3 regions of the Streptomyces sp. RGM 3693 genome follow, and region 2 is predicted to be linked to each of the others. Evidence: riboswitches for the same ligand, from Rfam matches in the RefSeq annotation. Region 2 holds a riboswitch; each other region holds the start of a gene.

Region 1 (10,206 bases), on a different contig from region 2:
CTCGTCGATTTCCGGCTGTTCGGGAACCGCACCTTCCTCGGCGCGCTCACCGCCGATTTCTCGCTGGCGTTCTTCTACTGCCTGGCGTTCTTCCTGATGCCGCTGTACCTGGTGTCCGTGCGGCATTACGGGGGCACCGCGAGCGGACTGATGCTGCTGCCGTGCACGGCGGTGATGGCGGTGCTGTCGCCCGTGGTGGGGCGGCTGGTGGACCGGTTCCGGCCGCGGCTGCTGCTCTGTGTGGGGTTCGTGGCGTTCGCCCTGTCGGCGGCGTTGCAGGCGCAGTTCACCCGGGACCGCCCGGTCGCCTTCGTGGTGGCGGCGTTCGCGCTGATGGGGATCGGCTGGGCGTTCGTCCTCGGACCGGCCACCGTGGCCGCGCTGTCGGCCGTACCGGAGCGGCTGGCCGGGATGGCGGTCGGCTCGTCGTGGACCTTCCACAACCTGGGCGGGGCGATCGGGTTGGCGGTGGGGATGGCGGTCTACCGCTGGTCGGCGCGGGACGCGCTGGACGCGGCACTCGCCGCGCGCGGCCTGCCGGGTGGGGAGTGGGTGTCGCGGGCCGTGGCCGATCCCGGGGCCGGGGTCGGGCTGCTGCGCGCGCACACCGGGCTGGACGGGCGCGGCGTCGAGGCGCTCTCCGGGGAACTGTTCCTGCAGGGCAACCAGGCGGCGATGTGGCTGCTGTGCGCGGTGGCCGGGGCCGCGTTCCTGGTGATCTGGGTCGGGATGCGGGGGCGGCGCGGGACGTCGGGCGGGGTGCGTAGCGAGGAGGGCGGGGGCGCGGTGGCCGCGTGAGGTGCGGGGGAGCGGTGGGGGCCCGCTGAGGCGCGCGGGAGCGGTGGGGGCGGGCGGTGCCCACCGCTCCCGGTGGGGCCGGGGCGGGGCCGCCTAGGATGCCGATCATGGCGATACCGGGCATCGAGCTGCACCACCTCCGCTGCTACCTGGCCCTCGCCGAGGAGCGTCACTTCACCCGGGCGGCCGACCGCCTCGGCCTCTCCCAGCCCACGGTCAGCCGCACCATCCGCCGCCTGGAGGAACTGCTCGGCTACCGCCTCCTGGAGCGCACCACCCGGCAGGTCACGCTCACCCCGGCCGGCGAGCGGCTGTACGACGAACTCCGCGGGTTGCTGCCCCGTTTGGAGGCGGCCCTCCTCCCGGCGCCGGACGTGCCCCTCTTCCGTATCGGCTTCGCCTGGGGATTTCCGGCCACCTGGCCGCAGGCCGCCATCGAGCGGTTCGAGGCGGAGACCGGGGTCGGGGCGCGGGTCTTCCGACGGGACGCGGCCCTGGCGGGGGTGGACAGCGGCGAGGTCGATATCGCGATCCTGCGCGGGAACATCACCGTGCCGGGCCTGACGGCCGTGACGCTGCTGCACGAGCGGCGGGTCGCCGCCGTATCGGTGCGGTCACCGCTCGCCGCGCGGGACGAGGTCGGTTGGCGGGAGCTGGCCCGTATGCCGTTGGTGCTGAACGAGGTCAGCGGGACGACGGACGGGTCGGACTGGCCGCCGGAGGAACGGCCGGAAATCGCCGCCCGGTGCGGGAACTTCGACGAGTGGCTGGAGGCGGTGGCCGGGAACCGGGGCATCGGGGTCGTACCGGAGTCCATCGGCCGGCAACGGGTGCACCCGTTCATCTCCTTCGTGGCGATCCCCGACGCGCCCCTGATGCCGTTGCAGCTCGTCTTTCCGCGGCACCACGGGCATCCGCTGACCCGGCGCTTCCTCGCCCACGCGCAGGCCACGGTCCATCAGTGCGAGGGCGGGGGGCGGGGGACGGTGCGGGAGCCCGGTGGGGGGAACCCGTAGGGGGTGGGGCGGCCCCAGCCTGCTCCTACCCCGTTCGGCGCAGGAGGACTCGCCGGCCGGCGCCGTGGCGGCAAGCCTTGAAACGGCGTGACGGCCGGAAGCAGTGTGACGGTCGGAAGCAGCGTGACGGTCGGAAACACTGCGCCGGTCGGATGCGGCATGACCAACGCAACGGGATCGATCGGTTCGCCAACGAGGGCGGCCCGGTGGGCCGGGGTCGGAACGGGGAGTGCGGGCGGAGCGCGGCGGTGCCGGACCCGTACCGGGTGCCACCCGGGCGGGCGGAGTGGGAAGAGGCCGGTGCGGATGGTGCGAGGCGGCGGGAACCGCACGGGCGAGGAGGAACGGCGGGCGCGCCGCGCCGCGATGTCCGCGCTCGGTCGCCGGCTGGCGCGCTGGCTCCCCGCCGTCCTGATCGTCGTCGGCGCGCTCTTCGACCTCGCCACGCCGCCCCGGTACACCGCGGCCCCGTTCCTCTCCGCCGCCCCTTTGGTCGCGGCCCCGCTGTACTCCCTACGAGCCACCGCCGGCACAGCCGTGGCCGCCACCGTCACCGAAATCCTTCTCGCCACGTACCACGGGGTCGAGGACTACTACCAGTCCGCCACCGAGGCGATCACGGTCATCGTGGTGGCCCTGCTGGCGCTCGGGATCAACCGGGTCGTCCGGCGCAGCGACGCCCGGCTCGCCTCCGTACGGGACGTCTCGGAGGCCGCCCAACGGGCCGTGCTGCCGGCGCCGCCCGACACCTTGGCCGGTCTCGCGGTCGCCGCGCGCTACGTGGGCGCCCGGGCCGGGGCTCGCATCGGCGGCGACCTGCACGCCATCCAGGACTCCCCGCACGGCGTGCGGATGATCGTCGGCGATGTACGGGGCAAGGGGCTGGAAGCCGTGGAGGCCGCGGTCGTCGTGATCGGCGCCTTTCGGGAGGCGGCGGAACAGGAGGCCACCCTGGAGGCGGTGGCGGGCCGGCTGGAACGGGCGATCAAACGGGAGGGCGGGCGCCGCGCGGGTCTCGACCACCACGAGGGCTTCACCACGGCCGTCCTGGCGGAGGTACCCGCCGGGAACCAGTCCGTGCTCCGCCTCCTGAACCGCGGCCACCCGCCCCCTCTGCTGCTCACCCCGGACGGCGGCCTACGGGAGTTGACCCCGTCCACCGCCGCGCTGCCGCTGGGCCTGAGCGACGTGGCGGGCTGGCCGGACCGCGCGGACGAGACGTTCTTCCCGGCCGGGGCGCTGCTGCTCCTGTTCACCGACGGGGTGACCGAGGCCCGCGACCGGGCCGGCCGGTTCTACGACCCGTGCGCCCGGCTGCGTGGCAGCCAGTACAGCGGGCCCGGTGACCTGTTGGACGTGGTGGTCGAGGACGTTGCCCGGCACACCGGTGGGGGACCCGCGGACGACATGGCGTTGCTGGCGGTCCAGCGGCCCTTGGAGGCGTAGCCGGCGGGCTGGCCTTCGGGACGGCACGGGGTGGGGTGGGTAGCCCGCAGTCCTCACGGACGGGGCGGGAACGGGGGGCACGTCCCCGGCCGGCCCCAGGGCCGGTCGGGGTGGGACCGGCCCGCGCTACGGCAGCGGCGGCCGCAGCCAGTGCACGCTCTGGCCGTGCGGGCCCGTCAGGGCGACCGGACGCTCGTCCACGGCGAGGGTCAGCAGCATCGCGTCCGCCGGCCCGAGGGAACGGTGCTCCGGCGCGGTGATCCACGGCAGCACGCTGTGGTGCTCCTGGGAGATCCAGTGCCCCCCGCCGTCCCGCTCGGCCAGCAGCGACCGGACGAGCCGGGCGAACTCCTCGCGCCGGGCCGGCGGAAGGTAGGTCAGCACCGCGCTCTGGAAGACGACGAGCGTCGCCTCGGGCGGTGCCTGGGCGGCCAGCGCCGGCAGCTCGTCGATCAGGTCACCGCGCACCAGAGTGGGGCGGGGCGACGTCGACACCGCCTCGACGGCCGCCGAGAGCCGCGCCGTACGGGCCTCGTCACCGGGCCATACGAGGGCGCGCAGCCAGCGGAGGTCGTCCGGTTCTCCGACCGGGTCGAGCGGATCCAGGTCGATGCCGCCGCGCCAGACGATCTCGGGCAGCTCGCCGGGCAGCACCGCCGGGCCGTCGTCGCCCCCGGGTGCGACCCCGCTGGTGCGGCAGGTGAAGGTGACCGGGCCGTCCGGGGCACCGCCCTCGACGGGCGCACCGTGGCTCCCATGGCTCCCGTGGCTCCCGTGGCTCCCGTGGCTCCCGTGGTCCCCGTGGCTCGCGTGGTGGCCCTCCTGGACGTACCGGTAGCGGTACCGGTCCGGGTGCAGGCACAGCCCCGCCGACGCCCCGACCTCCAGGAGGGCCAGCGGCTGCGGCAGAGGGGCCAGCAGCGGCAGCAAGGTGGCGCAGCGGGCCGGTTCATTGGTCTGGGTGGAGCGTCGCATGATCACCGCGCGGACCTCGTCCCAGTGCCGGACCGTCCACTCGCGCCAACGCCCGTACGCCGCCTCACCGCGCGGGCCCAACTCCGCGTGCGGACCGTCGAGGTAGCGCACCGCGGCGAGCAGCAGGTTCGGCTGCTGCTTGTTGCCGGCCGGCAGCGAACCCGCCAGCAGTTCGCAGAACTCGTCGTCCTGGCTGATCCGGGCGGACAGTTCCTCGTGCGCGTCGGACTGTCCCCGCGCCTGTTGCCAGGAGAACTCCCGGTACCGATCCGCCACTTCCCGTGGGTTGTTGACGGTGTTCCCGGCGTTTCCGGTGTTCGCGACGTTGACGACCATGAGGCGACGTTATCCTCCTCACGTTCTGTAACTGCGGGGCGTCCCTCCGCATAACGACTCACGCACAATCATCACGAGATCGTTTGACGGGACGGTGCCAACTCGCCCTGTTTGCGGCCGGGCTGGGGGTAAAAGTCCATGCCAGAGCTTCCTCGGGGGGCTTGCGGAACCCCCGTGGATTCGTGGGAACGCTTGGATTTCCCGCACCGTCTCTATTACTGTCCGATAACGGAGCGCGGTCGTCCCAGCCGTCGCCAGTGGCGGCACCGCGCGCCGACGCCGAATCCCGTACGCGCTGCTCCCGCACGTCCAGAACGACCCTTGAGCCACCCTCCCGAGCCGGCTGTTCGCGCGGCGCGACCGGTGTCCCCGATCCGTGTCCTCGACCCGAGTCGAGTCGCCCGGATCGACCGGTTCCGAGGGGCCTGTCGGATCCGCCTGGAATTGCTGGGAATTGAGTCGAGGGAACCGGGGAACCACCCTCTTGGGGTGAATCGGGCGCCTCTCGCCAGGGGGCGCTCGTAGGAGACCTTCCTGCTCCGAACCCGTCAGCTAACCCGGTAGGCGAGAAGGAAGGAAAGGAGTGCGCCCCCGTGGCGTCCAATAGGCCCGCCCCCCATGCTCCGTCCGCGTACGGCCTTGGTGGCCCCGCCGACTTCGGCGGCTCGGTCGGCTTCGGCGGCCCCGCCGGGCTCGGTGGTCCCACCGGCCTCGCTGTTCCCACCGCTGCCAGCGTTCCCACTGCTGTTAGTGATCCCATCGCTGCTGGTTCTCCCGCTGGTGTCGGTGCTCCCACTGCTCCCACTGCTCCCACTGGTGTCGGTGCTCCCGTTGACTCGGCTCAAGTCCAGCCGTCCTACGGGGAGTTGTTCGACCGGCGTCCGCACCAGGGCGCGTTCTCCCACGACCTGCTGGTCCCGGACCCGCTGCCCCAGGGGGCGCCGTCCCCGGGCGTGCCGTCCCCGGGCGTGCCGGTGGCGGGCTCGCTGCCCGGTGGGGAGCCGGCGCTCGGCCTCGAAGGCGAGGGCGTCGATGGTGAGGGCGCCGACGTGGAGGGGTCCCCGGTCGACGAGTTGGGTGTCGGCGACGGGGCGGCCCGCTCGGTCCGCGGCAAGCACCGGGTGGCCAAGCAGCGCGGCGGTGGTCTGGCGCGCGGCGGCACGGTGCTGGGCGTCGGCGTGATCGCGGCGGTCGGCGCGAGCGGGGTGGCCGCGGCCGAGGACCGGCCGCCGGTGCCGATATCGATGCCCGACCCCGGTGGGCTGGTCGATGACGCCGCCGGCGCGCACCAGGACGCCGCGTCCCGCCCCGGCACCAGCCCGTTGGCCGCCGGCGGCGGTGTCGCGCACGCCCCGACGGCCGCCGCCACGGCCGCCACTTCGGCGGTCTCCGCCCCCTCCAGCCCCTCCGCACCCCTCTCCCAGGCCGGTGCCGCCCCTGGTGACGGCGCGCAGGGCGCGGCCGAGGCGCTGCGCCACCGCATCCTCCAGCAGGCCGACGGCCGGCCGGGCGCCGCGGAGCAGACCGCCGTCCCCCAGGTGACCCACGACACGGGCGCCCAGCAGGGGACCGCGGAGCGGGCCGCGGCGGGCGAGGAGAAGCCGGCGACAGCGGCGGAAACGGCGACGGCGACGCAGCCGGCAGCCGGATCGGAAGCTGAATCGGAAGCCGGATCGGAAGCTGGATCGGCAGCCGAGCCTCAGGCAGGGGTGGAAGCCGCGCCCCAGGCGACGCCGGAAGCCGCGCCTCGCACGGCGCCGGAAGCCCGTCCGGCGCCGCAGGCCGACCGGCCCACCGACGCGGCGAAGCCCTTCGTCGCCCCAGTCTCCTCGTACACCCTCACCGCCGGCTTCGGGAAGGCCGGCGACCCCTGGGCCGCGGACCACACCGGCCAGGACTTCACGGCCCCAACGGGCACGCTGGTCATGGCAGTTCACGACGGGACCATCACCCAGGCGGGCTGGGCCGGCGGCTACGGCTACCGCATCGTCCTCACCCTCGACGACGGCACGGAGCTCTGGTTCTGCCACCTGTCCTCGATGGTCAAGACGACGGGCCGGGTCCACACGGGCGACGTCATCGGTCGCGTCGGCGCCACCGGGAGCGCCACCGCTCCGCACCTCCACCTGGAGGTTCGCCCGGGCGCCGGCGCGCCGACGGATCCGCTGCCCTGGCTGCGCGGCCACGGGGTCACCGTCTGATCGATCCGGCCGGCTGCCCACGCCCCGTGGGCAGCCGCCGGGGAGCGCCGCCGGTCTCGGCCGCGGGGAACAACTCCCGCTGTGCCAACGTTGTTACCGATCATGAACGTGACACACGCCCAGAGCTCAGCCCCCACTCCCAAGTCGCTCGGTTCGCTGTCCGTCTCCCCGCTCTGCCTCGGAGGCAACGTCTTCGGCTGGACCGCCGACGAGGCCGAATCCTTCGCCGTCCTCGACGCCTACGTGGCCGGCGGCGGAAACTTCATCGACACCGCCGACGCCTACTCCTACTGGGTGCCCGGCAACAAGGGCGGTGAGTCCGAAACCGTCATCGGCAACTGGCTGGCGGCCCGCGGCAACCGCGACGACGTCGTGATCGCCACCAAGGTCGGCGCCCAGCACGACCTCAAGGGCCTGTCCGCCGCCACCATCAAGACCGCCGTCGACCTCTCCCTGAGCCGCCTCCGTACGGACTACATCGACCTCTACTACACCCACTACGACGACGAATCGGTCGAGGTGAGCGAGTTCCTGACCGCCCTCGACGACCTCGTCCGGGCGGGTAAGGTCCGGGAGATCGCCGCGTCCAACATCTCCGCGCAGCGCCTACAGGAGTCGCTGGACTTCTCCGACCGCGAGGGCGTGGCCCGCTACGTCGCCGTCCAGCCGCACTACAACCTGGTCTCCCGCGACACCTACGAGGGCGAACTCGCCGACGTGGCCGCCCGCAACGGCATCGCCGCGGTCCCGTACTACGCCCTCGCCTCCGGCTTCCTGACCGGCAAGTACCGCCCGGGCGGCAGCATCGACAGCGCCCGCACCGGGAAGGCCGCCAAGTACCTGGAGACCGACCGCGGCCGCCGCGTCCTTCAGGCCCTCGACACCGTCGCCGCGGCCCACGACGCCGAGGTGTCCACCGTCGCCATCGCCTGGCTCGCCGCCCAGCCCACCGTGGCGGCCCCCATCGCCAGCGCCCGCACCCTGACCCAGCTCCCGGCCCTGCTGGCCGTCACCGAACTCGCCCTCACCGACGTCGAAGTGGCCCTCCTCACGGAGGCATCCGCCTGACGCAGCCCGGTGTGCGGGGGCCCTACGGTCCCCGCACACCGCAACGGTGTCAGGACACCCCTCGGCGGTCGGTCCGCCGGCCCGGCCTCACCCGCGCCGGTCCGCCACCGCCCACGAGGCCAGCGCGACCCCGCCCGCCACCGCGAACACCGAAGGCCACGCCCCGATCTTCTTGGCCAGCGGGTGCGACCCGGCGAACGCCGCCACATAGGCACCACTCAGCGCGGCAGCCGCCTTCGTGCCGGCCTTCTGCTGCCAGCCGCGAGCGGCCACCGCTCCGGCAGCCGCCAGCGCCACCCCGCCCAGCGGCCGCTTCTTGGTCCACCGGGCCACGCCGTAACCGCCCACCAGCCCCGCGGCCGCCACCACACTCGTCGGAATCCCAGCCATCGCAGATCCTCCCTTTCACGGACAACTCCCAGGAGCCTACGCGCGGCCCTCGCGCCATCCCGGAGCACGGTCCACCGGGGCACGGAACGCCCTACGGGCCCGGATGTTCCTAGGGGTCCTGCCGGAGGCCAGGGAAGCCAGGGAGGCCAGACAGGCCGATCAGCGCTGGTCACCGTTGCGGGACCGGGCCCTGTGCGGCAGGGCCGAGACGCGGCGCGGCGCCGTCCCGGCGGGGCCCGGCGCTCCCTCCGGCGGGCTCGGTGTGCCCGTTCCGCACGCCCACGCCTGGAGCAGCGCCGGACCGGCCCACGGCCGGTACTGCCACAGCCGCTCCAGGAGTTCGCGCTCCCGGGCGGTGAAGTCCGGGGACGGGCCCGCCAGGTGGGCGCGGCGGCGGTGGAAGGAGAGGGCGGTGGCCAGGGTGGTGTAGGCGGTGACGGCGCGGGCGGCGGCCGGGCCGTGGGTGCGGCGGGCGAGGTCGCGGGCCAGGGCGCGGGTCCTGAGCGAGGAGAGCGCGGTCGGCTCGGGCGCGGCGAGCCAGCCGGTGGCGGCGTACGGGGCGAGGTACACCCGGACGGACAGCAGCTCCTGCCGGCGGGCCCACAGCGCCAGCCAGGTCAGGGCCAGCAGGACCGGCACCATGCACACGCCGTAGACCGTGAGGAAGCCGGCGTCGCCGAGGCTGGAGGCGGCGTTCCACACGCCGTGCAGGAGGATCGCGGCGGCCAGGCCGAGGAGGACGAGCGCGGCGCGGGCACCGCGGCGGCGCGGGTAGCGGGTGGCGGTTATCCCGAGCGCCAGGCCGGTGAGGATCGTGAAGAGCGGATGCGCGAACGGGGAGACCACGATCCGTACGAAGAAGGTGCCGGCGGTGAGGGAGCTCAGACCGGTGTGCCCCATGGACTGGTCCTCGCCGAAGGCGCTGCCCAGATAGAGGATGTTCTCGGTGAAGGCGAAGCCGGTGGCGGTGATGCCGGCGATCACGATGCCGTCCGTGATGCCGTCGAAGTCACGCCGGCGGAAGCGGTAGAGGAGCACGATGGCGGCGGCCTTCATCACCTCCTCGACGACCGGGGCGACGACCGTCGAACCCCACGCCGCGGCCTCGGTCGGTGACGCGGAGGAAATGTTGTTCGCCAGCCAGTCGGTCGCGAAGCCGTTGGCCAGGACCGCGACCAAGGTGGCGGCGCACGCCCCCCAGGCGAAGGCGAACGCCAGATTCCGCCAGGGCTCGGGCTCGATCCGGTCCAGCCAGCAGAACGCCGCGATCAGCAGCGGCACCGGGAACACGGCCAGCCCGAGGCCGACCAGCAAGCCCTCGGTGCCCGTCTGCCGTCGGACGATGCCGAGGATGAGCACGCCGGAGAGCGCGAGCAGCGCGGCCAGGGTGATGGCCCGGACGGTCTTGCTGCGCCAGGGCGCACCCCGGCGCCGGGGCCCGTCGTGGACCTCGGGGGGTGTGTACGGCGGCGGGCCGGCTGGGTGCTCGGGGAGCGGCGGCGGTGACGGGTACACCCATCGACCCTAGCGAGGGTGGGGCGCTACGGGCATGTGGGTGAGGTGTGCCGGGGGAGGGGCGGGCCGGCCCGGCGCCCCCGGAGGGCCGCGGCCCTCAGCCTCGGCGGCGGAACAGCAGGTCGTGCACGGTGTGCCCCTTGTCCAGGCCCTGTCCCTCGAACCTGGTCAGCGGCCGGAAGCCCGGCCGGGGCGCGTACCCGGAGTGCAGGTTCTCCAGCGTCGGCTCGGCGGAGAGGACCTCCAGCATCTGCTCGGCGTACGGCTCCCAGTCGGTCGCGCAGTGCACCAGGGCGCCGGGCGCGAGCCGGGTGGTCGCCAGCGCCACGAACTCCGGTTGGATCAGCCGGCGCTTGTGGTGGCGCTTCTTGGGCCAGGGGTCCGGGAAGTACACGCGCAGACCGGCGAGGGACCCGGGGGCGAGCATTTCGCGCAGCAGGATGATCGCGTCGCCGTTGGCC
Region 2 (10,206 bases):
GTGTATCCGGGCAGGCCGTGGGCGCCCGGGGGCAGGCCGGTGCCGACCGAGGCGAGGGAGGTGGCGGTGGTCGCGGGGAAGCCGGCGGTGAGCGGGTGGCCGGTGCCGTTGAAGGAGGTGTCCAGGAGGGAGGTGAGGAACGGTGCCTCGCCCGGGTGGGCGCGCAGCAGTTCCCAGCCGAGCCCGTCGATCAGGAAGACACAGGCGCGGTCGGCGGGGGCCAGCTCCATGCCGGTGGTGACACCGGGCAGGCCCTGGCCCGCGGCGATGGCGGGCAGCAGGTCGGCGAGGGAGCCGGTGCCGTAACGGGGCACCGGGGCGGTGAGCGGGTCGAGCGGTTCTGGTTCCGGCCAGGCGGGGGCGGTGTAGGCCATCAGCGGGTGCTGGTGGCCGCGGTGGCCTCGGAGAGCGCCTGGGCGAAGGTGAGCGTCTCGCGCACCGAGTCGGGGCCGTCGCCGGCCTCGCTGACCCGGAGGGAGAGGTCGTCGGCGGTGGACGAACCGGTGTAGCCGTGGTCCGCGTCGCAGTTGGGGTCGCCGCAGCTGGCCGGCTCCAGGTCGAGGCGGGCCACCGCGCCCCAGCCGATGGTGAGGACGACCTCGCGGGGAAGCTGGCCGGGGGTGTAGGACTCGGGGTTGGCGACGACGCGGCTGAGCACCACGGACGAGATCCGGCCGAGCTTGACGGATTCCGTGGAGGTGGTGGCGTAGGGGGACGGGGAGGTGGCGTCGGCGGCCTGCTCGTCGGTGTGGCTGACGATGAAGCGGGTGCCGGTCAGGACCAGGACCGTGACGTGGCGGCGGACCTCGTTGGCATCGAAGGTCGTCTCCTGGTGGACGAGGTACGACACCACCGGCTCACCGCCGACCGCAGCCTGCACCGCCTCGGCCACGAGCGTCGGGTAATAGCCACTGCGCTCGATCGCCGCGCGCAGCCCCTGGGTCGTCGTACCGGTCTTAGCCATGGGGTCCATCTTACGGGGCGTACCGGGGCGCGAGAGCCTCAGTAGACGGGCAGCCGACGGGGCCCGAGGTCAGTGGTAGCGGGCGGTCTGGCGAGCCGGACGGAGGCGCCCAGGACGGCCAGGCCGTGCGGGGCGACGACGACGGGTTCGAGGTCGACGGCGACCACCTCCGGGTGGTCGTCGACGAGCCGGGAGACCCGTAGCAGTAGTTCCTCCAGGGCGGCGGTGTCCACGGGCTGGGAGCCGCGCCAGCCGAACAGCAGGGGGGCGCTGCGGATCGACCGGATCTGCTCGTTGACCTCGCGATCGGTGGCCGGAATCAGACGGTGGGCGATGTCGCCGAGCAGCTGGGAGGGCGCGCCGGCCAGCCCGAAGGAGAGGACCGCGCCGGCGGCGGGGTCGATGGCGGCGCGGACGACGGTGTCGACGCCGCGCGGCACCATCGCCTGGACGACCGGCCGCAGCTCTTCGGGGGAACCCAGGAAGTCGGTCAATTCGGCGTAGGTGCGGCGGAGTTCGACCTCGCCGGCGATGTCGAGGCGGACGCCGCCGAGGTCGGCGCGGTGCCGCAGGTGGGGGGCGGTGGTCTTGAGGGCGACCGGGTAGCCGAGGCGGGCGGCGGCGCGGACGGCGGCGTCCGGGTCGGGGGCCGGGAGGGTGGGGCGGGGGTGGATGCCGTAGCGGGCCAGCAGGGCCTCGGCGTCGGCGGGGGGCAGCGCGACGGAGCGGCCGGGGGCGACGTCCGTGGTGAGCCGGTCGAGCAGCTGCTCGATGTCGGCGCCGGCCGCCGCCTCCTGGATGTCGTCGTATTCGGGCACCCGGCCTGGTTCGGTGGCCGCTCGGCGCCACGCTGCGTAGCGGACAGCCTCGGCGAGGGCGCGGACGGCACGCTCGGCGGCCGGGTAGGCGGGGATGTGGACGGGACGGGGGTGGGCCGGGGCCTCGGGGGCGGGCGCCCGGTCCGGGGCGTGCGCGGGGGCCGGGGGGCGGGGCGGGCCCGGGGGGTGCGGCGGCCGGGGCGGGGCGATGGGCCTGCCCTGGGCTTCGGGGGAGCTCTGGGGCTGGGCGGCCGGTTCGTGGGGCGCGTGCGGGTCGTAGGGCTCCGGTGGGGCCGCGAGCGTCGCGGCCAGGTCGTCCATCGCCAGGTGGACGACGGTGACCGGCTTGCCCGGGTCGGCGGCGGCCGCGGCGCGCAGGGCGTCGGCGAGCGCGGCGCCCTCACTCTCCCCCGGGACGGCGGCGTCCTCCTCGGCCACCCACGGGATGGCGGTGACGACGACGGCGTCGCAGCCGGGCCCGGCGAGCGCGGCGGCGAGCGCGGCGCGGAAGTCCTCGGGGATCGCCGCGGAGGGCAGTACGTGGGGGCGCTGCGGGCGCAGTCCTTCGGTGAGGCAGGCGTCGTAGGCCAGCAGGGCCAACGATTCGGAGTTGCCCAGGATGGCGACGCGCGGGCCGGCCGGTAGCGGCTGGGAGGCCAGCACCAGCCCGGCGTCGATGAGTTCGGTGACGGTGTCGACGCGGATCACGCCGGCCTGGCGCATCAGGGCGGCGACGGTGCTGTCGGGGACCCGGACGGTGGGGACGGCGTGGCCCAGGGGGGCGGTGCCGTGGTGCCGGGCCCCCTTGGCGACCACCACGGGTTTCACGGCGGCGGTGCGGCGGGCCAGCCGGGCGAATTTCCGGGGGTTGCCGATGGACTCCAGGTAGAGGATCGCGACGTCGGTGTGCGGGTCGTCGTACCAGTACTGGAGGAGGTCGTTGCCGGAGACGTCGGCGCGGTTGCCGGCGGAGACGAAGGTGGAGATGCCGGCGATGCCGCCGTCGCCGGGGCCGCGCTCGTGCAGTCCGCTGAGCAGTGCGATGCCGATCGCTCCGGACTGGGTGAACAGGCCGATCCGGCCGGCGCCGGGCATCTGGGGAGCGAGGGAGGCGTTCAGCCGGGCGTCGGGAGTGGTGTTGATCAGCCCGAAGGCGTTGGGCCCGATCAGGCGCATGCCGTAGGAGCGGGCTTGGCGGAGCAGGGCGCGCTGTCGCTCGCGGCCGTCGGTGCCGGCCTCGGCGTAACCGGAGGAGAGGACCAGCACCCCTTGGACGCCGTGTTCGCCGCAGTCGCGGACGACGTCGGGCACGCCGGCCGGGGGGACGGCGATCACTGCCAGGTCGACCGGCTCGGGGATCTCGCGCAAGGAACGGGCGACGGGGACGCCCTCGGGCTCCAGACGCCGCAGGTCCTCGGGGAAGGCGTGGTTGACGGCGTGCACCCGGCCGGTGAAGCCGGCGTCGAGGATGTTGCGCAGGGCCGTGCGGCCTACGCCGCCGAGGGCGCGGCCGGTGCCGATGACGGCGATCGAGCCCGGGGCGAGCAGGCGTTGGACGGAGCGGGCCTCCGCGCGCTGCTCGCGGCCGCGCATCACGGCCATGGACTGCTCGGTCGGTTCGAGGTCGAACTCCAGGCGGACGACGCCGTCCTCGAAGGTGCGCTTCTGGGTGTAGCCGGCGTCCGTGAACACCTTGATCATCTTGGTGTTGGCGGGCAGGACCTCGGCGGCGAACCGGCGGATGCCGCGCTCGCGGGCGACGGCGGCGATGTGCTCCAGGAGGGCGGAGGCGACGCCGCGGCCCTGATGGGCGTCCTGGACGAGGAAGGCGACCTCGGCCTGGTCGTCCTCGGGGCGCTTGGCGGGCAGTCCCCGCTCGTCGATCCGGTCGTAGCGGACGGTGGCGATGAATTCGCCGCCCACCGTGGCGGCCAGGCCGACCCGGTCGACGTAGTCGTGGTGGGTGAACCGGTGGACGTCACGGTCGGACAGGCGCGGATACGGCGCGAAGAAGCGGTAGTACTTCGATTCGTCCGAGACCTGCTCGTAGAAGGAGACCAGTCGCTCGGCGTCGGCGGGCGTGATGGGCCGGATGCGGGCCGTACCGCCGTCGCGCAGCACCACGTCGGCTTCCCAGTGGGTCGGGTAGGCGTGATCCGGCGGCGTCTGCATGCGGACAGCGTACGGCGGGGCACTGACAACGGGCTCGACGTGCGTACCCTCGTTTTTCCCGGCCTCGCCGCGGCGAGGCCAAGGACCTGGAAGGGGGGCCCGGAAGCCCGGACGGAATGCCGGGACGAAGGGCTTCGGGACCACTCCTGACAGCGTGCAAGAATGGTCTAGACAACAGTCACGACTTTGAAGGGCAACACCATGGCTGAGCGTCGCGTCAATGTCGGTTGGGCCGAGGGCCTGCACGCCCGCCCCGCGTCGATCTTCGTCCGAGCGGCCACCGCCTCCGGTGTCCCGATAACGATCTCCAAGGCCGGCGGCAACCCCGTCAACGCCGCGTCCATGCTCGCGGTCCTGGGCCTGGGCGCCCAGGGTGGCGAGGAGATCGTGCTGGCCTCCGACGCTGAGGGTGCCGAGGCTGCGCTCGAACGCCTGGCGAAGCTGGTCGCGGAGGGCCTTGAGGAGCTCCCCGAGACCGTCTGAGGAGCGCCGGGGCCGCGCGCCCCGTCCACTACTTCTCCTGATGCGGCCCTGCCGCGGTGACCGGGACATCCGGCTGCTGCGGCGGGGTCGTTTCGTTGCGGAGGCATCGCGGGAGCCTTGGCTCCGCGGACCATCGCCGGTGGCGTCACGGGCAGCGATCTCCCGAGCCTGCGTCACACCGACATCCGGAAGTGCGCAGAAAAGGGCGCCGGGGCATAGCGCGCGACCTCTGGTCAGCCGCGCCCGGAAAATTTCCCCTTGCCCTCTTTCGCCTCCGAGAATTCCCTCTCGCCCGGATATCGCCCCGACCGGAATCCTTCTCCGGTGAATTTATCGCGCCAGGATTCCGGAAACGGAGCGCGAACGCCAAGCCTCGCCCTCCCACCGTCCTCGCCATTCCTTCCGCTCACCAACAATTCCCCTACGCCTCCTCTTTGTATACGGGGTGATTGTTAAGCGCGGGCGCGTGCCGTGTTGACGGGCCGTTTCACCTCCCTCACAGCAGGAGCGGCACGCCGCAGCTGGTACACGGGCAGCGACCGCTCGACGTGCGCCGCCATGAGGGCGCGCGCCCGTTCCGCGTCACCACGGGCCACCGCGTCAAGTACGGCGCCGTGTTCGTCCCACGAATCGGCGGGGCGGGCCGGCGGCTCCACGACGTACACCCACTCGATCTTGCGCCGCAGCTGGGTGAGGAGCGCCGTGAGGCTGGGGCTGCCGGTCGCCTGGGCGAGCGTTTCGTGGAACCAGGCATCCAGTTGACGCAGGTCCGCGGGGTGGCCGTGGCGGGCCCGTTCCCGGCCGAGCCGCACCAGGCCGCGCAACACCTTCAGGTGGGCGGAGCTGCGGCGGGCGGCCGCACGGGCGGCGCCCAGCGGCTCCAGGAGGGCGCGGACGTCGAGGAGGTCGGCGGCCTCCTGTTCGGTGAGTTCGGCGACGCAGGCGCCCGCGTGGTGCCGGGTGGTCACGAATCCCTCGGACTGGAGGGTGCGCAGCGCTTCCCGCACCGGGACCCGGGAGACGCCGTACCGCGCGGCGAGAATGTCCTCGATCAGCCGGCTTCCCGGCGTGAGCACACCCGACACAATATCGTCGCGAATCGCTGTACACACCGCGTGCGCGGAAATGTGACCTCGCATCGTCCGTGCCTCCGCCGTAATCCCCGGAAAACGTCGCCGCTCGGCGACTTTCCCCGACTCTATTCGACCGGGACGGACTTTCCCTCGGGACGTCGTGAATTCATCGGCGCTTTTCGGCCGGTGGGCAGGGGAACCGTGGGGCGGTACGCCGATGGCCTTGGGGAGAAGCCGATGCCCTCGGGAAGACACCGGCGGCCCTATAGGGACAGCAGAACCCCGGCGCGCCAGGGGTGGCGGGCCGGGGTTCCGGGGGACGGTACTGCGGCGGAGAGATCGCGGTCAGGTCAGACGGTGACGCCGTGCGCGCGGAGGTAAGCGACCGGGTCGATGTCCGAGCCGTAGTCGGGGCCCGTCCGGGCCTCGAAGTGGAGGTGCGGTCCCGTGGTGTTGCCGGTGTTGCCCGAGAGGGCGATCTGCTGGCCCGGGGTGACCGTCTGGCCGACCGTCACCCCGAAAGACGAAAGGTGACCGTATTGGGTGTACGTACCGTCGTTCATCCGGATCACGATGTTGTTGCCGTACGCACCGCCCCAGCCGGCCTCGACGACGGTGCCCGAGCCCACGGCGTGGACGGGCGTACCGGAGGCGGCGTGGAAGTCGATACCGGTGTGGCTGCCCGAGGACCACAGGCCGCTGGACGCCTTGTACCCGGTGGAGACGTAGGAACCGGTCACGGGCGCGACGAAGGTGTTGAGGCGCTTGCGCTCGGCCTCGCGGGCGGCGCGCACCTTGGCCGCGCGTTCCTCGTCGGCCCTCTTCTTCGCCACCTCGGCCAGCCGGACGGCCTCGGCCTCGGCCTTCGCCCGGGCCGCGGTGGCCTCGGCGGCCGCCTGCTGCGCGTCGGCCTGGGCCTCGATCCGGACGGCGAGCTCGTCACCCATCACGACGGACTGCTGGAGACCGGTGTCGTGGGGGGCCGACTCGCCCGTGGCGGCCAGCGCGGGCGACGCCACGGAGGCGACGACACCAGAGGCCGCGAGGGTGGCTATGCCGGCGAGGTTACGGGTGGTACGAGCGGTGCGGCTCGCACGGCGGTGCTTCCCGGTGGCACGGGTGAACGCCATGTACTGGCTGGTCCTTTCCTTCCCTCTCGCCTACCGGGTTAGCTGACGGGTTCGGAGCAGGAAGGTCTCCTACGGACTCCTCCGGAGAGGGGTCCGATTCACCCCAAGGGACGGGTGGGTCCCCGGCTCCCCTGGCTCGCGCCGTACGGGGACTCGGCGATGACTGTCCGGTGCCACTGTTGTGGCGGACTTGTGACGAACAGCCGGACCGACGCTAAACGGGACAACTTTCAATCGGCAAACAGAACCGGACTTTTGTGCGGTACGCCACACGCGAATCGGGCAACCGACGCAACCGGGCGGGCAGCACCAGCCGCCCGCCGGACGCGACACCACGGAGTCCCGCACTCCCGGCACGCAGCCGACCGGACGGGCACGCAAAGCGGCTCCCGTGGCAAGTGACCGCCACGGGAGCCGCTTTGTCGACACGCGTCAATAAGTGACGAACCGTCGGGTGACTGGACGTCACGTGGACGGGTCAGCCGCTGACGACCGTCACCTCGCCGATGCCCAGCGCCTTGACGGGCTCGGCGATCTGCGCCGCGTCACCCACCAGGACCGTCACCAACCGGTCCACCGGGAAGGCGCTGACGACCGCCGCGGTCGCCTCGACCGTGCCGGTCTCCGCGAGCCGGACATACAACTGCGCCTGGTAGTCGTCCGGGAGCTGCTGCTCCACCTGGTCGGCCAGCGTCCCGGCGACGGCGGCGGCGGTCTCGTACTTCAGCGGCGCGACGCCGACGAGGTTCTGCACCGCGACGTCGCGCTCGGCGTCCGTCAGCCCCTCTGCCGCCAGGGTGCGCAGCACCGTCCACAGGTCCTGGAGGGCCGGCCCGGTGGACGCGGTGTCCACCGACCCGCTGATGGCGAGCAGGGCGGCGCCGGTCGCCCCCTCCGGGGAGGACGGCGCGGACGAGCGCAGGACCTGCCCGAAGGAGCGCACCCCGTAGGTGTAGCCCTTCTCCTCGCGCAGCACCCGGTCCAGACGGGACGTGAGGGTGCCGCCGAGGCAGTACGTGCCGAGCACCTGGGCGGGCCACACCTGGTCGTGCCGGTCGGCGCCGATCCGGCCGATGAGCAGCTGTGTCTGGACGGCGCCGGGACGGTCGACGATCACCACACGGCCGGTGTCGTCGGCGACGACCGGGGACGGCTTCGGCGGCTCGACGACGGAGCCCGTCCAGGCGCCCAGGGTGTCGGCCAGCGCCGCGCCCAGGTCGACGCCGGTGAAGTCACCGACGACGACGGCGGTGCCCGTGGCAGGCCGGATGTGCGTGTCGTAGAAGGCGCGGACGGCGGCCGCGTCGATCCGCGCGACGGTCTCCTCGGTGCCCTGCCGGGGCCGGGACATCCGGGAGGTGACCGGGAAGAGCTCCTTGGACAGCGCCATCGCGGCGCGCCGGGCCGGGTTGGCCAACTCGTGCGGGATCTCGTCGAGGCGGTTGCGGACCAGTCGCTCGACCTCACTGTCCGGGAAGGCGGGGGCGCGCAGCGCGTCGGCGAGCAGACCGAGGGCGCGCGGCAGCCGGGAGGCCGGGACCTCCAGCGAGACCCGTACGCCGGGGTGGTCGGCGTGCGCGTCCAGAGTGGCGCCGCAGCGCTCCAGCTCGGCGGCGAACTCCTCGGCGGTGTGTTTGTCAGTGCCCTCGGACAGGGCACGGGCCATGATCGTGGCGACGCCGTCGAGGCCCTCGGGCTCGGACTCCAGAGGGGCGACGAGGTTGATCTCCACGGCGACGACCTGCTGGCCGGGGCGGTGGCTGGTCAGGAGGGTCAGCCCATTGGGCAGCTGGCTGCGCTCGGGCGCGGGGAAGGCCCACGGCTTGGGGGCGCCGCCGCGCGGCTGCGGGTGGAACTCCATGGTGCTCACGGGGGCGTCTGCGGGGGTGGTGGCGTCGGTCACTTGGCCGCCTCCTCTTCCTCGGTGCCGGCGGCGTCGGTCTGCGCGGTGGGCTCGTAGACGAGCACGGCGCGGTTGTCGGGGCGCAGCCGGGCCTTGGCGGCCGCCTGCACCTCCAGCGGGGTGATCTCCAGGACACGCTGGACGGCGGTCAGCGCGAGCTGCGGGTCGCCGAACAGGACGGCGAAGCGGCACAGTTCGTCGGCGCGGCCGCTGACCGTGGCGAGCCGGTCCAGCCATTCGCGCTCCAGCTGGGCCTGGGCCCGCTCCATCTCCTCGGGCGTCGGCCCCACTTCGGCGAAGCGGGCCAGCTCCTCGTCGACGGCGGCCTCGATGGCGGGCACCTCCGCGCCACCGGATGCCTTCACGTCCAGCCAGCCCAACGAGGGCGCGCCCGCCAGCCGCAGCAGGCCGAAGCCGGCGGCGACGGCGCTGCGGTCGCGCCGCACCAGACGGTTGTACAGGCGGGAGGACTCGCCGCCGCCCAGGATGGTGAGCGCGAGGTCGGCGGCGTCCGCCTCACGGGTGCCGTCGTGCGGGAGGCGATACGCGGCCATCAGGGCGCGGGAGGGGACGTCCTCCGCCACGACGGTGCGGATCTGCTCACCGATGGTCTCGGGCAGGCTGCCGTCGCGCGGCGGCTGCTTGCCGTCGTGCGACGGGATCGAACCGAAGTACTTCTCCACCCAGGCCAGCGTCTGCTCGGGGTCGATGTCGCCCACGATGGACAGGACCGCGTTGTTGGGCGCGTAGTAGGTGCGGAAGAAGGCCCGCGCGTCCTCCAGGGAGGCGGCATCGAGGTCGGCCATCGATCCGATGGGGGTGTGGTGGTACGGGTGGCCGTCCGGGTACGCCATCGCCGTCAGCTTCTCGAAGGCCGTCCCGTAGGGGACGTTGTCGTAGCGCTGGCGGCGCTCGTTCTTGACGACGTCGCGCTGGTTCTCCAGGGATTCTTCGTCGAGTGCGACCAGCAACGAGCCCATCCGGTCCGCCTCCAGCCAGAGGGCGAGCTCCAGCTCGTGGGCGGGCATGGTCTCGAAGTAGTTGGTGCGCTCGAAGCTGGTGGTCCCGTTGAGCGAGCCGCCGGCGCCCTGGACGAGCTCGAAGTGGCCGTTGCCCTTCACCTGCCCGGACCCCTGGAACATCAGGTGCTCGAAGAGGTGAGCCAGGCCCGTACGGCCCTTGACCTCGTGGCGCGAGCCGACGTCGTACCACAGGCAGACGGCCGCGACCGGCGTCAGGTGGTCTTCGGAGAGCACCACGCGCAGGCCGTTGGCCAGCCTGTGCTCGGTCGCTGTCAGGCCGCCGGAGCCGGCTTCTTCTGTGGCCGTGTGACCCATGGGCATGTACGTCCCTTCGATCCGCTTGCGAGGAAGTCCTGTCACTGTATGCAACCGCGTCGGCATCTGGCGAAGTTCCCGTGAGGAAGGCCCCGAACGTGCGCCGCGCCCCGTGGTGGGGCGGGAAGGGGGGAGTCGTGGTGAGCGTTGTCAGTGGGGCGGTCCACAATGGTCCGCGTCAGACTCATCAGACTCGCCGGTCGGTCCGCCGGCCGGCCGGTCAACGTCGGTCCCAGCGTTGGGCCGAAGCGTTGACCCAATAGCGTTGATCCCCCAGCGTTGATCACACATCGGCAGTAGACGCAGCAGAAGGAGCCGCAGCCGCG
Region 3 (10,206 bases), on a different contig from region 2:
GGAAGCGCATGTCCTCGCGCTTGACGTTCTTGTAGTACTTCGCGGCGTCGCGAGCCATGTCCTCGACCTCGCCGACGGTCTCCGCACCGGCGAAGCCACCGCCGACGAAGACGAAGGTCAACGCCTTGCGGCGGACCTCCTCGTCGGTCGTGGAGTCGGCCTTGTCCAGCTGCTCCAGGACGTGGTTGCGCAGGCCGATGGCCTCCTCCACGCCCTTCATACCGATGCCGTTCTCGGCCAGGCCGGGGATCGGGAAGGTACGGGAGACCGCGCCCATCGCGACGACCAGGTAGTCGAAGGGCAGCTCATACGCATCGCCCACGAGCGGGGCGATGGTGGCGACCTTGCGGTCCTGATCGATGGTGGTCACCCGGCCGGTGAGGACCTCCGCCTTGGGCAGCACGCGCCGCAGCGGGACCACAACGTGACGGGGGGAGATGCTGCCGGCCGCAGCTTCAGGGAGGAAGGGCTGGTACGTCATGTACGAGCGAGGGTCGACGACCGTGACGGTCGCCTCGCCGTACCGCATCTTCTTCAGGATGCGGCGCGCCGCGTACAGGCCAACGTACCCACCGCCTACAACGAGGATCCTGGGACGCTCCGTGGTGCTCATGCAATCGAGTATCCACCCCCACATGGGGGGTCGCTCGTGAGCCCCTTCACAAGAATGAGGGAGGCATCTGCTACACTCCGCCGGCTTCGTGACCGACGCCATAGCGCGATCGGGGAACCACGGTATAACGCGACACGTTGGATACCCCTGTTGATCAGGGCTTGTCCCCCTCTGAGCGGCTGTACCAGGCCCCTGGAGGGCACTGTCGTAACACGGCGGAGACCCACCGTAGACCCCGCAATTCTCGGGCAGATGAGTCCTAGGACCTTCGAATGAGGGACGAGTGGCCCGATAGTTCGCCCGAGAGGCGGGTTTTTCATGTGAAGGATTTCACGAACTTTCTTTCCGGGCGCCCTTCCGAGACCCCTCCAGGGCCCCGAAAACGCGCCCGGACGGCGCCGCGCCCACTCAAGAACCGCGGTGCGGGCGGCGGTTGCGGCGCCGCCTCCGAGCGCCTGACCGGCACACCGGTCAGGCGATGCTCCAGGCGATTCCGTCCAGAATGTCGTGTTCGCTGACCACGACCTCATCGGCGCCGACCCGCTCCATGATCGACAGCAGCACGAGGGCGCCGGCGCCGATGACGTCGACCCGGCCGGGGTGCATGACGGGGATCGCCGCGCGCTCGGCGTGGGTGGAGGTCAGCAGCCGCTCGGTGATCTCGGCGACCGTGGCCCGGGACATCCGGGAGTGGTGGATGGCCGCGGACTCGTAGTGGTCCAGGCCGAGCGCGACCGCGGCGACGGTGGTCACCGAGCCGGCCAGGCCGACCAGCGTGGCGGCCTCGGTCAGCGGGACGGTCTCCTCGACGCGGTCCAGGGCCGCGGCGATGTCGGCCTTGATGGCGGCGATCTGCCCCGGCGTGGGCGGGTCGGAGACCTCGCCGTCGTGGAGGAGGTGGCGCTCGGTCATCCGGACGCAGCCGACGTCGACCGAGCGGGCCGCCCGGACCGTCTCCTCGCCGAGCACGAACTCGGTCGAGCCGCCGCCGATGTCCACGACGAGGTAGGGGAGTTCGATGTGCGGGTGGCCGGTGAGCTCCTTGGTGGCGCCGATGAAGGAGAACTCCGCCTCCTGGTCACCGCTGATCACCTCGGGCTCGACGCCCAGGATGTCCATCACCCCGCGGACGAACACGTCGCGGTTCTCCGCGTCCCGGGAGGCGGACGTCGCCACGAACCGCAGCCGCTCCGCGCCCAGCCCCTTGATCACCGCGGCGTACTCCCGGCAGGCCGCGAAGGTGCGTTCCAGCGCCTCGGGCGCCAGCCGCCCCGTCCGGTCCACGCCCTGGCCCAGCCGGACGATCTCCATCCGGCGGTCCAGGTCCTTCAGTTCACCGGTCTCCGGGTCGAGATCGGCGACCAGCAGGCGGATGGAGTTGGTACCGCAGTCGATGGCGGCGACCCGCTTCACTTGGCGTCTCCTTCGGGACCGTCAGCGCCTTCGGCGGCGTTCCGCTGGGTTTCGGAGGTGTGCGCGGGGCTCGGGCCGCCCTCCGCACAAGGCGTCACGCAGGGGCCCTTGCGCCACCACTCGGGGAGCATCGCCAGGGCCTCGTCGCCGAGCGGGTTGACGCCCGGGCCGGCGGCCAACGAGTGGCCGACGAGCACGTGCAGGCACTTGACCCGGTCGGGCATCCCGCCCGCGCTCGGGAAGCCCTGGAGCACCTCGATGGCGTCCCGCCGGCGGATGTAGTCCTCGTGGGCCGCGCGGTAGGCGGCGGCCAGTTCCGGGTCGTTCGCCAGCCGCTCGGTCATCTCCTTCATCACGCCGTTGGCCTCCAGCGTGCCGATCGCGGACGCGGCGCGCGGGCAGGTGAGGTAGTAGAGCGTGGGGAAGGGGGTGCCGTCCTCCAGGCGCGGCGCGGTCTCCACGACGTCCGGCTGCCCGCACGGGCAGCGGTGCGCGATGGCGCGCAGGCCGCGCGGCGGGCGGCCGAGCTGGTCCTTGAAGGCGGCGATGTCCGCGGCGGTGGGCTCGGTGGGCTCAGTCTGGGGCGGGGCGGTGTCCATGTGCGCTTTCGGTGGATGGCGGAGGGGCTGGGCGGGTAGCGGACGGCGGGCAGCCGGTGGCGACCCGTAGGGCCGCGTGCGGACCCGCCCGTACAGTCTCGCCGGTACCGGCCGGTGCGGGCTACCGCTTGTCCGCGACGGCGGTGCCGGCCGCGTCGGCCGTACCAGCGGCGTGAGCCGTGCCGGCCGTGTCAGCCGCGTCTACGGATTCCCAGAGCTTGTCGTACCAGGGGAGCTGGGCCGCCTTGGCCGCCTTGGGTGCCGCGCGGACACCGGAGCCGTCCTGGACGATGTACCCGGTCTCGCCCGGCATGACGTAGTGCAGATGTCGGCGGGCCTGCTGCTGGACGTAGGCCGGGTCCTGCCAGCGGGCCTTCTCGTCGCGCAGCCGGTCGAGCGCGGCGGCGGCGTCCTGGGCCTTGCGGCGCTGGTCGGAGATGTCCGAGCGCTGGGAGATGTACTGCCTTATCGGGTAGGCGAGGGCGACCACCAGCGAGCACATCACCAGCGCCAGCAGGGCGGCGCGGCCGGTGAGGCGGTTGCGGCGGGGCCGCCGCTTGGCGCGGTAGACGCGGGCGGCGGCCTGTTCGCCGAGCGCCTTGAGCCGGGTCGCGGTGGAGAACCGGTCCGCGGGCACGTCGCCTCGCCTCCCCTTCAGCTTCCGTCCCGACGTCGTCACGGCGACCATCATGACGTACGTCCCCGGCAACGGTACGGGACCGGCGCCGGGGACGGTGCGCTTCACCTCCGCGTTGCTCCCCCGTCGAGTCCTCGGTCGAGTCCTCGGGAGCGCAGTCGGACGGTGCGGTGGTGCTGCCGTGCGGCGCGCGGGGCGCCGACGGCGGGGGTGGTGCTCAGCCCGTGAAGCGCTGCACGCCGGGCTTTAGGGTGTCAGCCCTTGAAGCGGGGGAAGGCGCTACGACCGGCGTACACCGCGGCGTCGTCGAGGATCTCCTCGATGCGCAGCAGCTGGTTGTACTTGGCGACGCGCTCGGAGCGGGCCGGGGCGCCGGTCTTGATCTGGCCGCAGTTGGTGGCGACGGCGAGGTCGGCGATGGTGACGTCCTCGGTCTCACCGGATCGGTGCGACATCATGCACTTGAAGCCGTTGCGCTGGGCCAGCTCGACGGCGTCCAGGGTCTCGGTCAGCGAACCGATCTGGTTGACCTTCACCAGCAGGGCGTTGGCGGAGCCCTCCTCGATGCCGCGGGCCAGGCGCTCGGGGTTGGTGACGAACAGGTCGTCGCCGACCAGCTGCACCTTGGCGCCGAGCTTGTCGGTGATGACCTTCCAGCCGGCCCAGTCGTCCTCGAACAGCGGGTCCTCGATGGAGACCAGCGGGTAGGCCGCCACCAGCTCCTCGTAGTACTCGGTCATCTCGGCGGCCGAGCGCTCCTTGCCCTCGAACTGGTACTTGCCGTCCTTGTAGAACTCGGAGGCGGCGACGTCCAGCGCGAGCGCGATGTCCTGGCCGGGGGCGTAGCCGGCTTCCTTGATGGCCTCAAGGATCAGGTCGAGGGCCTCGCGGTTGGAGCCCAGGTTGGGGGCGAAGCCGCCCTCGTCGCCGAGGCCGGTGGCCAGGCCCTTGGCCTTCAGGACCTTCTTGAGGGTGTGGTAGACCTCGGCGCCCCAGCGCAGCGCCTCGGAGAAGGACTCCGCACCGATCGGCGCGATCATGAACTCCTGGATGTCCACGTTGGAGTCGGCGTGCGAGCCGCCGTTCAGGATGTTCATCATCGGGACGGGCAGGACGTGCGCGTTCGGGCCACCGAGGTAGCGGAACAGCGGCAGGTCGCTGGCCTCGGAGGCGGCGTGCGCGACGGCGAGGGAGACGCCGAGGATGGCGTTGGCGCCCAGCGAGCCCTTGTTCTCGGTGGCGTCCAGGTCGAACATCGCCTGGTCGATCAACCGCTGCTCGGTCGCGTCGTAGCCGACCAGCTCCGGGCCGATCTGCTCGATGACGGCGAGGACCGCCTTCTCCACGCCCTTGCCGAGGTAGCGGTTGGGGTCACCGTCCCGCAGCTCGACGGCCTCGAAGGCGCCGGTCGAGGCGCCGGACGGAACAGCGGCACGGCCGGTGCTGCCGTCGTCGAGGCCGACCTCGACCTCGACCGTGGGATTACCTCGCGAGTCGAGAATTTCGCGGGCTACGACGACGTCGATGGACGGCACGTTGTCTCCTTCATGGGTGTCTGGAGGTCTCGGCATGAGCCTAACGGCCCCGGGCGGATCCGCTCGCCTGTGGCCCGCTCCGTGGGACGGAATTACCCAACAAGCTGCCCAAAAGCCCAGTTCACGGGAGGTTTCCACGCGATGTTCGCTATGCGGGGAACGCCGCGCCCGGCCGCCCGGGGCATCGGGAAACGGTGCACGTCAGGGGCGTGTGCCTGCCGGGGCGGCGCGGGGCAGGTGGACGGGCCGCGGCGCGGCATCCGGGCCGGGGAACGGAGAAGCCCCGCCGTGGCGCGCTCGGGGGTACGCGCCGCGGCGGGGCAGCTCTCTGGGGCAACCGGGACGGCTCAGATGCTGAGCTTCTGGCCCGGGAAGATGAGGTTGGGGTTGCCACCGACGACGGACTTGTTGGCGGCGTAGAGCGCCTTCCAGTTGGTGCCGTGCGCCTTGGCGATCTTGGCGAGGGTGTCGCCGGACTTGACGGTGTAGGTGTCACCGGAGCGGTGCGAGTGCTGCGGGGCCGGCTGGGCCTTCTCGACCTTCTCGCGGACCGGGGCGGACTTCTTGGTGGTGCCCTGGGTCTGCTTGCGGGCCTCGGAGGCGCCCTGGCTCTTCTTGACGGTGGCACCGGAGGTGTCGACGTTGGCGGCCGGGCCACCAGCGGTCAGGTTGCCGGCTCCGGCGCAGGTCCAGGCACCCGGGCCCTGGAGGGCGAGGAGCTTCTCGGCGGCGGCGATCTGCTGGGACTTGGTGGCCAGGTCGGCGCGGGCCGCGTACTGGGTGCCACCGGCGGCGGCCCAGCTGGAGTTCGAGAACTGCAGGCCACCGTAGTAGCCGTTACCGGTGTTGATCGACCAGTTGCCGCCGGACTCGCACTGGGCGACCTTGTCCCAGGTGGCGACGGAGGCGGCGGAAGCGGAGGTGGCGCCCATCAGCGGGACGGCGACGGCTGCGCCGGCGACACCGGCCAGGGTGGCGACGCGGACGGCCTTGGAGCTGCGGCGGTGCTTGCCCTTGTTGATCAGCATCGTTCGTTCGTTTCCTCACCGACGCCTACGAGGTGAGCTGTCGGGTTCGGGCCGTGTGAGCTGCCCGGCCGCGTGTGCTGCACACGCGACTTCACCCCAAGCCGACTGACCCGTTTTCACGGGCGGGGTCGGCACTTACCTTGGGTCCCCCGCTCCTGCCTTCGGCGCTTGCGCGTCGTTGTCCTCAGACCGCCGGCAGGACTCGGCGTGCGATCGGAGGGCCCGCTTTGGCGAGCGGTCCTGACCGTAAGCAGTAACCCTGTTGGTGTTCAAACCCCATCTTCTGAACCAAGTTGACCGTTTTTGATCATCAGGGTGGGCATTTCCGCAGGTCGACCCCGGTATGGAAACGGGGGACGGGATCCACCCCATCCCCCGCAACGAGAGCCATATCTCACTTTTACGAAACGCTACGAAAGCGAGCGAACCGCCGGTAACTACCCCTGTGTCCGCCCGAGATCGAGCAGCTGACCGGGGTGGATGAGGTCCGCATCGGAGCCGATGAGGTCCTGGTTGCGGTGGTAGAGCGCAGGCCAGCCGCCCGGCAGGTCATGACTGTCGGCGATCGCTGACAGGTTGTCACCCGGGCGTACGCGGTAGCTGCCGCTGTCCGCCGGGGGCGTGCGGGGCGCCTCCCCGCCGCGGGAGGCGTGCCGGCCGCTGCCGCCGTCCCGGTCGTCCCCGGCGTCCGCGCCACCGTCCGGCGCACCGCGGTGCTTGCCGGTGGCGGGCGGCGTGGCGGGGTCACCGGGCTCGGTGGAGCCGGACGGGGCCGGGGAAGCCGGGTCGGACGGGGAGGTGGACGGCGTCCCGGACGGGGACCCGGTGGGCGCTCCGGAGCCGGACGGGGCGGGGGACGCAGACGGGGAGTCCGTCGGCCCCGGGGTCGCCGGGGGTGCGTCCGGGGCGTCGGTGCCGGAGTCGGAACCAGAGCCGGTGCCGGTGCCGGCATCCGTACCGGTGTCGCCGCCGGACCCACCGCCGGAATCGCTGCCGGAATCGCCGCCGGAATCACGGCCGGCATCACTGCCGGACGGCTCGGGGGTCTTGGTGGCCGGGCCGGCCTCGCCCTGGTCCCCCTTCGAGCCGGAGGCGTCCCCGGTCGGGTCGGAGTCGGAGGGGTCGCCGGTGCCGGTGTGGCCGTGGGACGGGCGCGGCGTCGGACGGCTGGTGGGGCCCGGGTCGACGGCGGGCTTGCGGCCGCCCTTGGTCAGGCCGGCGTGCACCGCGCAGCTGGGGAAGGCGTCCGGGCCGCGGTCGTCGAGGATCGCCTCGCCCACGGCTATCTGCTGGGCGCGGCTGGCGAGGTCGGGGCGGGAGGCGTAGGCGGAGCCGCCGTAGTCGTCCCACATCTCCTGGGTGAGCTGGAGGCCGCCGTAGAAGCCGTTGCCGGTGGCGGAGCTCCACACCCCGCCGCTCTCGCACTGCGCGACGCGGTCCCAGGTCGGCGCGTCGGCCGCCTGGGCGCCGCCCGCGGTGAACAGCGGCAGGGCCAGGCCCGCGCCGGTCACTCCTGCCGTGACAAAGATGGCCGGTGCTTGTCGGGGGCGACGATGCCGGCCGTTCCCGGAACGCATGCGGTTGCCTTTCGCGCGGCGGTTGAGTTGTCGGACCGGTGTCGGCGAGGTACCGGGCGGCAGCCCGGGGCCGGCCCCGATCGTCGGTGGAAAGGTAGCCGGGGTTACGGGCAGTCACAAGTCGGTGTAGCGGAGATCACGCAATGGTCACATAGCTGACTGACCGTCAACTATGGAGTGGTCCCTGGTCAGGACGGTTCGGGCGTGAACTCCACCGGCAGGGTGCGCAGTCCGCGCATGATGAGCCCGCCGCGCCAGCGCAAATCGTCCGGTTCCGCCGCAAGTCGGAGGTCCGGGAGTCGGGTCAGCAGGGTCGCCAGGGCGGTCTGCCCTTCGAGTCGGGCCAGCGGCGCGCCGAGGCAGTAGTGGATGCCGTGCCCGTATCCCAAGTGCGGGTTGTCACGCCGGGTGAGGTCGAGCACGTCCGGCTCGTCGAACCGCGCCGGATCGCGGTCGGCGGCGGCCAGCACCACCAGGACCGGGTCCCCAGCGGCGATCCGCTGCCCGCCCAGCGTCAGCTCCCGGGTCGCGTACCGCCAGGTAGCCAGCTCCACGGGCCCGTCGTAGCGGAGCAGTTCCTCGACGGCGGTGCCGAGCAGTTCGGTGTCGCCGGCCGCGATCGACTTCTGGAGGAGTTCGCGCTGGGCGGGGTGACGGAGCAGCGCGTAGGTGCCGTTGCCGATCAGGTTGACCGTGGTCTCGAATCCGGCGAACAGCAACACGAAGCACATGGCGGCGGCCTCGTTCTCCGTGAGGTGCTCGCCGTGGTCGGAGGCCCGGATCAGCCCGGAGATCAGGTCGTCCCCGAGGTCGCCGCGCTTGCGGTGGATCAGCTCCGCCAGATACGCCCGCATCTTCTTCACGGACCGGGCAACCCCGCCGCGCGGCCCGCCGCCGTGCCGGATCATCATGCCCGCCCAGTCGCGGAAGTCGTCCTGGTCCTCGGGCGGGACGCCGAGCAGATCGCAGATCGCGTAGATCGGCAGCGGGAACGCGAACTCGTGGATGAGGTCGGCGCTCCCCCGCTGCACGAAGCTGTCAATCAACTGGTCGGTCAGCTCCTGTATCCGCGGGGCGAACGCGGCGACCCGGCGCGGGGTGAACGCCTTGGAGACCAGGCGGCGCAGCCGGGTGTGGTCCGGCGGGTCGATGTTCAGCAGGTGCGTCATCAGGTTGGCGCTGCGCTCGCCCGGAATGCCGGTTTTACCCTTTCCGTGCGCAGCATCGGAATGGTGCACCGGATTCTTCGACAGCCGGGCGTCGGCGAGCGCCTGCCGGGCGTCCGGGTAACGGGTGACCAGCCACGCCTCGACGCCGCTGGGCAACCGCGTCCGGTGCACCGGCGCATGCTCGCGCAGCCAGGCGTACGCCGGGTAGGGGTCGGCGGCGAACTCCCAGGAGAAGAGTGCGGGGACCGGACCGGCGGCGGCCATGGGGCAGACGGCGGGCGGGTCGCCCTCCGGGCGGGTGTCGGACATGTGCTGCACGTATCGACCGTAACCGGTGACGCACCCGCCCCACCCCACTCAGGGGCCTCACCCCGTCTGCACGCCCAGCCCCGCCAGGAACGCCGCCGCGGCCGGCGACGGCCCCAGTCCGCTCCACACCACCCGCTCGGTCCGCTCCGGCGCCGGCCGCACCCGCACGAGGTGCAACCCGGCCAGTTTGCCGGCGAACACCTCCGGCACCATGCCGATCCCGAGCCCGGCCCGGACCAGCCCCGCCAGGAACTCCACCGTGGTCACCTCGAACGCCACCTCGGCCGTCAGCCCCGCCGCCCGGAACACGTCCTCGCGCTGGCGCCGCGCCGCCGAGCCCTCCGCGTAGTCGACGAAGGTCTCCCGCGCCACCCGCGCCAACGTCGTCCACTCGCGCCCGGCCAACGGATGCTCCGGCGGCACCACCACGACCAACTCCCCGCGCGCCAGCACCTCCTCCCGCACGCCGACCGTGCGCGCCCCGGGCACCAGCCCGACGAACGCCACGTCCAGCGCGCCCTCCCGCACCCGCTCGATCAACGGATCGCTCATGTCCATCTGGAGGCTGATCCGCACCTTCGGGTACTTCGTACGGAACGCGCCCAGCTCACGGGCGAGATCGACCGCCCCGACGGTGGAGATCGCGCCCACCGCCAGCCGTCCGCGCACCTCGCCGGTCACCGCCTCCACCTCCGCACGGGCCCGCTCGGCGGCCTGCAACGTCTGTCGGGCGACCGGAAGGAACGCTTCCCCGGCGGCGGTCAGCCGCACGCTCCGGCTCGTCCGGTCGAAGAGCCGGGCCCCCAGCTCCTTCTCCAACCTCGCGATCTGGTGGCTGAGCGCGGACTGCACCACATGGCAGCGCTCCGCGGCCCGGGTGAACCCGCCGGTCTCGGCGACCGCGACGACGTACCGCATCTGCTGGAGCTCCATGCGCGTGATCGTAGGCACGCACCGCCCCGCCACCATCCAGCGCCATCCATCGCGATTCACGATCGATGCAATGAAAACTATGTGTTGGACCGATGGATGGCTCGAACGGGACGCTGGCCGCATGAACACCGCCGCGCACGCCGCGCACCCCACGGCCGGACCGCACCCGGGCTCCGGAGGCCCTCCGGAGCCCGGAGCGGAGGCGCCGGCACCCCGGTTGGGCCGCGGCACCCTGCTCCTGATGTCCGTCGCCACCGGCCTCTCGGTCGCCGGCAACTACTTCGCCCAGCCCCTCCTGAACGTCATAGGCCACGACCTCCACCTCTCCGCCGGCACCACCGCCCTGGTCGTCACCGTCGCCCAGACCGGCTACGGCCTCGGACTGCTGCTCCT

The links. Region 2 has a riboswitch for cyclic di-AMP ahead of ACO0M4_RS04985 (M23 family metallopeptidase). Riboswitches for the same ligand answer to the same signal wherever they lie in the genome.
Region 1: another riboswitch for cyclic di-AMP. It lies ahead of ACO0M4_RS20300 (peptidoglycan DD-metalloendopeptidase family protein); the one in region 2 lies ahead of ACO0M4_RS04985 (M23 family metallopeptidase).
Region 3: another riboswitch for cyclic di-AMP. It lies ahead of ACO0M4_RS22585 (transglycosylase family protein); the one in region 2 lies ahead of ACO0M4_RS04985 (M23 family metallopeptidase).

What each region holds. Positions count from the first base shown of each region.
Region 1 covers NZ_JBMPPQ010000002.1:663,368-673,573, forward strand. Annotated here, with positions in the region: gene ACO0M4_RS20280 (MFS transporter) at 1-798, shown strand, start outside; gene ACO0M4_RS20285 (LysR family transcriptional regulator) at 906-1,814, shown strand; gene ACO0M4_RS20290 (PP2C family protein-serine/threonine phosphatase) at 2,121-3,260, shown strand; gene ACO0M4_RS20295 (DUF2332 domain-containing protein) at 3,387-4,571, opposite strand; cyclic di-AMP (ydaO/yuaA leader) riboswitch at 5,007-5,153, shown strand; gene ACO0M4_RS20300 (peptidoglycan DD-metalloendopeptidase family protein) at 5,438-6,772, shown strand; gene ACO0M4_RS20305 (aldo/keto reductase) at 6,875-7,840, shown strand; gene ACO0M4_RS20310 (hypothetical protein) at 7,928-8,230, opposite strand; gene ACO0M4_RS20315 (PrsW family intramembrane metalloprotease) at 8,390-9,745, opposite strand; gene trmB (tRNA (guanosine(46)-N7)-methyltransferase TrmB) at 9,843-10,206, opposite strand, start outside.
Region 2 covers NZ_JBMPPQ010000001.1:1,179,333-1,189,538, reverse strand. Annotated here, with positions in the region: gene ACO0M4_RS05010 (alkaline phosphatase family protein) at 1-374, opposite strand, end outside; gene ACO0M4_RS05005 (DUF5998 family protein) at 374-964, opposite strand; gene ACO0M4_RS05000 (GNAT family N-acetyltransferase) at 1,003-3,954, opposite strand; gene ACO0M4_RS04995 (HPr family phosphocarrier protein) at 4,156-4,437, shown strand; gene ACO0M4_RS04990 (GntR family transcriptional regulator) at 4,890-5,576, opposite strand; gene ACO0M4_RS04985 (M23 family metallopeptidase) at 5,861-6,640, opposite strand; cyclic di-AMP (ydaO/yuaA leader) riboswitch at 6,653-6,809, opposite strand; gene ACO0M4_RS04980 (M16 family metallopeptidase) at 7,119-8,501, opposite strand; gene ACO0M4_RS04975 (M16 family metallopeptidase) at 8,540-9,880, opposite strand.
Region 3 covers NZ_JBMPPQ010000002.1:1,161,544-1,171,749, reverse strand. Annotated here, with positions in the region: gene ACO0M4_RS22610 (NAD(P)/FAD-dependent oxidoreductase) at 1-613, opposite strand, end outside; gene ACO0M4_RS22605 (exopolyphosphatase) at 1,085-2,026, opposite strand; gene ACO0M4_RS22600 (DUF501 domain-containing protein) at 2,023-2,625, opposite strand; gene ACO0M4_RS22595 (FtsB family cell division protein) at 2,747-3,262, opposite strand; gene eno (phosphopyruvate hydratase) at 3,517-4,833, opposite strand; gene ACO0M4_RS22585 (transglycosylase family protein) at 5,145-5,825, opposite strand; cyclic di-AMP (ydaO/yuaA leader) riboswitch at 5,833-6,002, opposite strand; gene ACO0M4_RS22580 (transglycosylase family protein) at 6,263-7,336, opposite strand; gene ACO0M4_RS22575 (cytochrome P450 family protein) at 7,591-8,880, opposite strand; gene ACO0M4_RS22570 (LysR family transcriptional regulator) at 8,938-9,813, opposite strand; gene ACO0M4_RS22565 (MFS transporter) at 9,935-10,206, shown strand, end outside.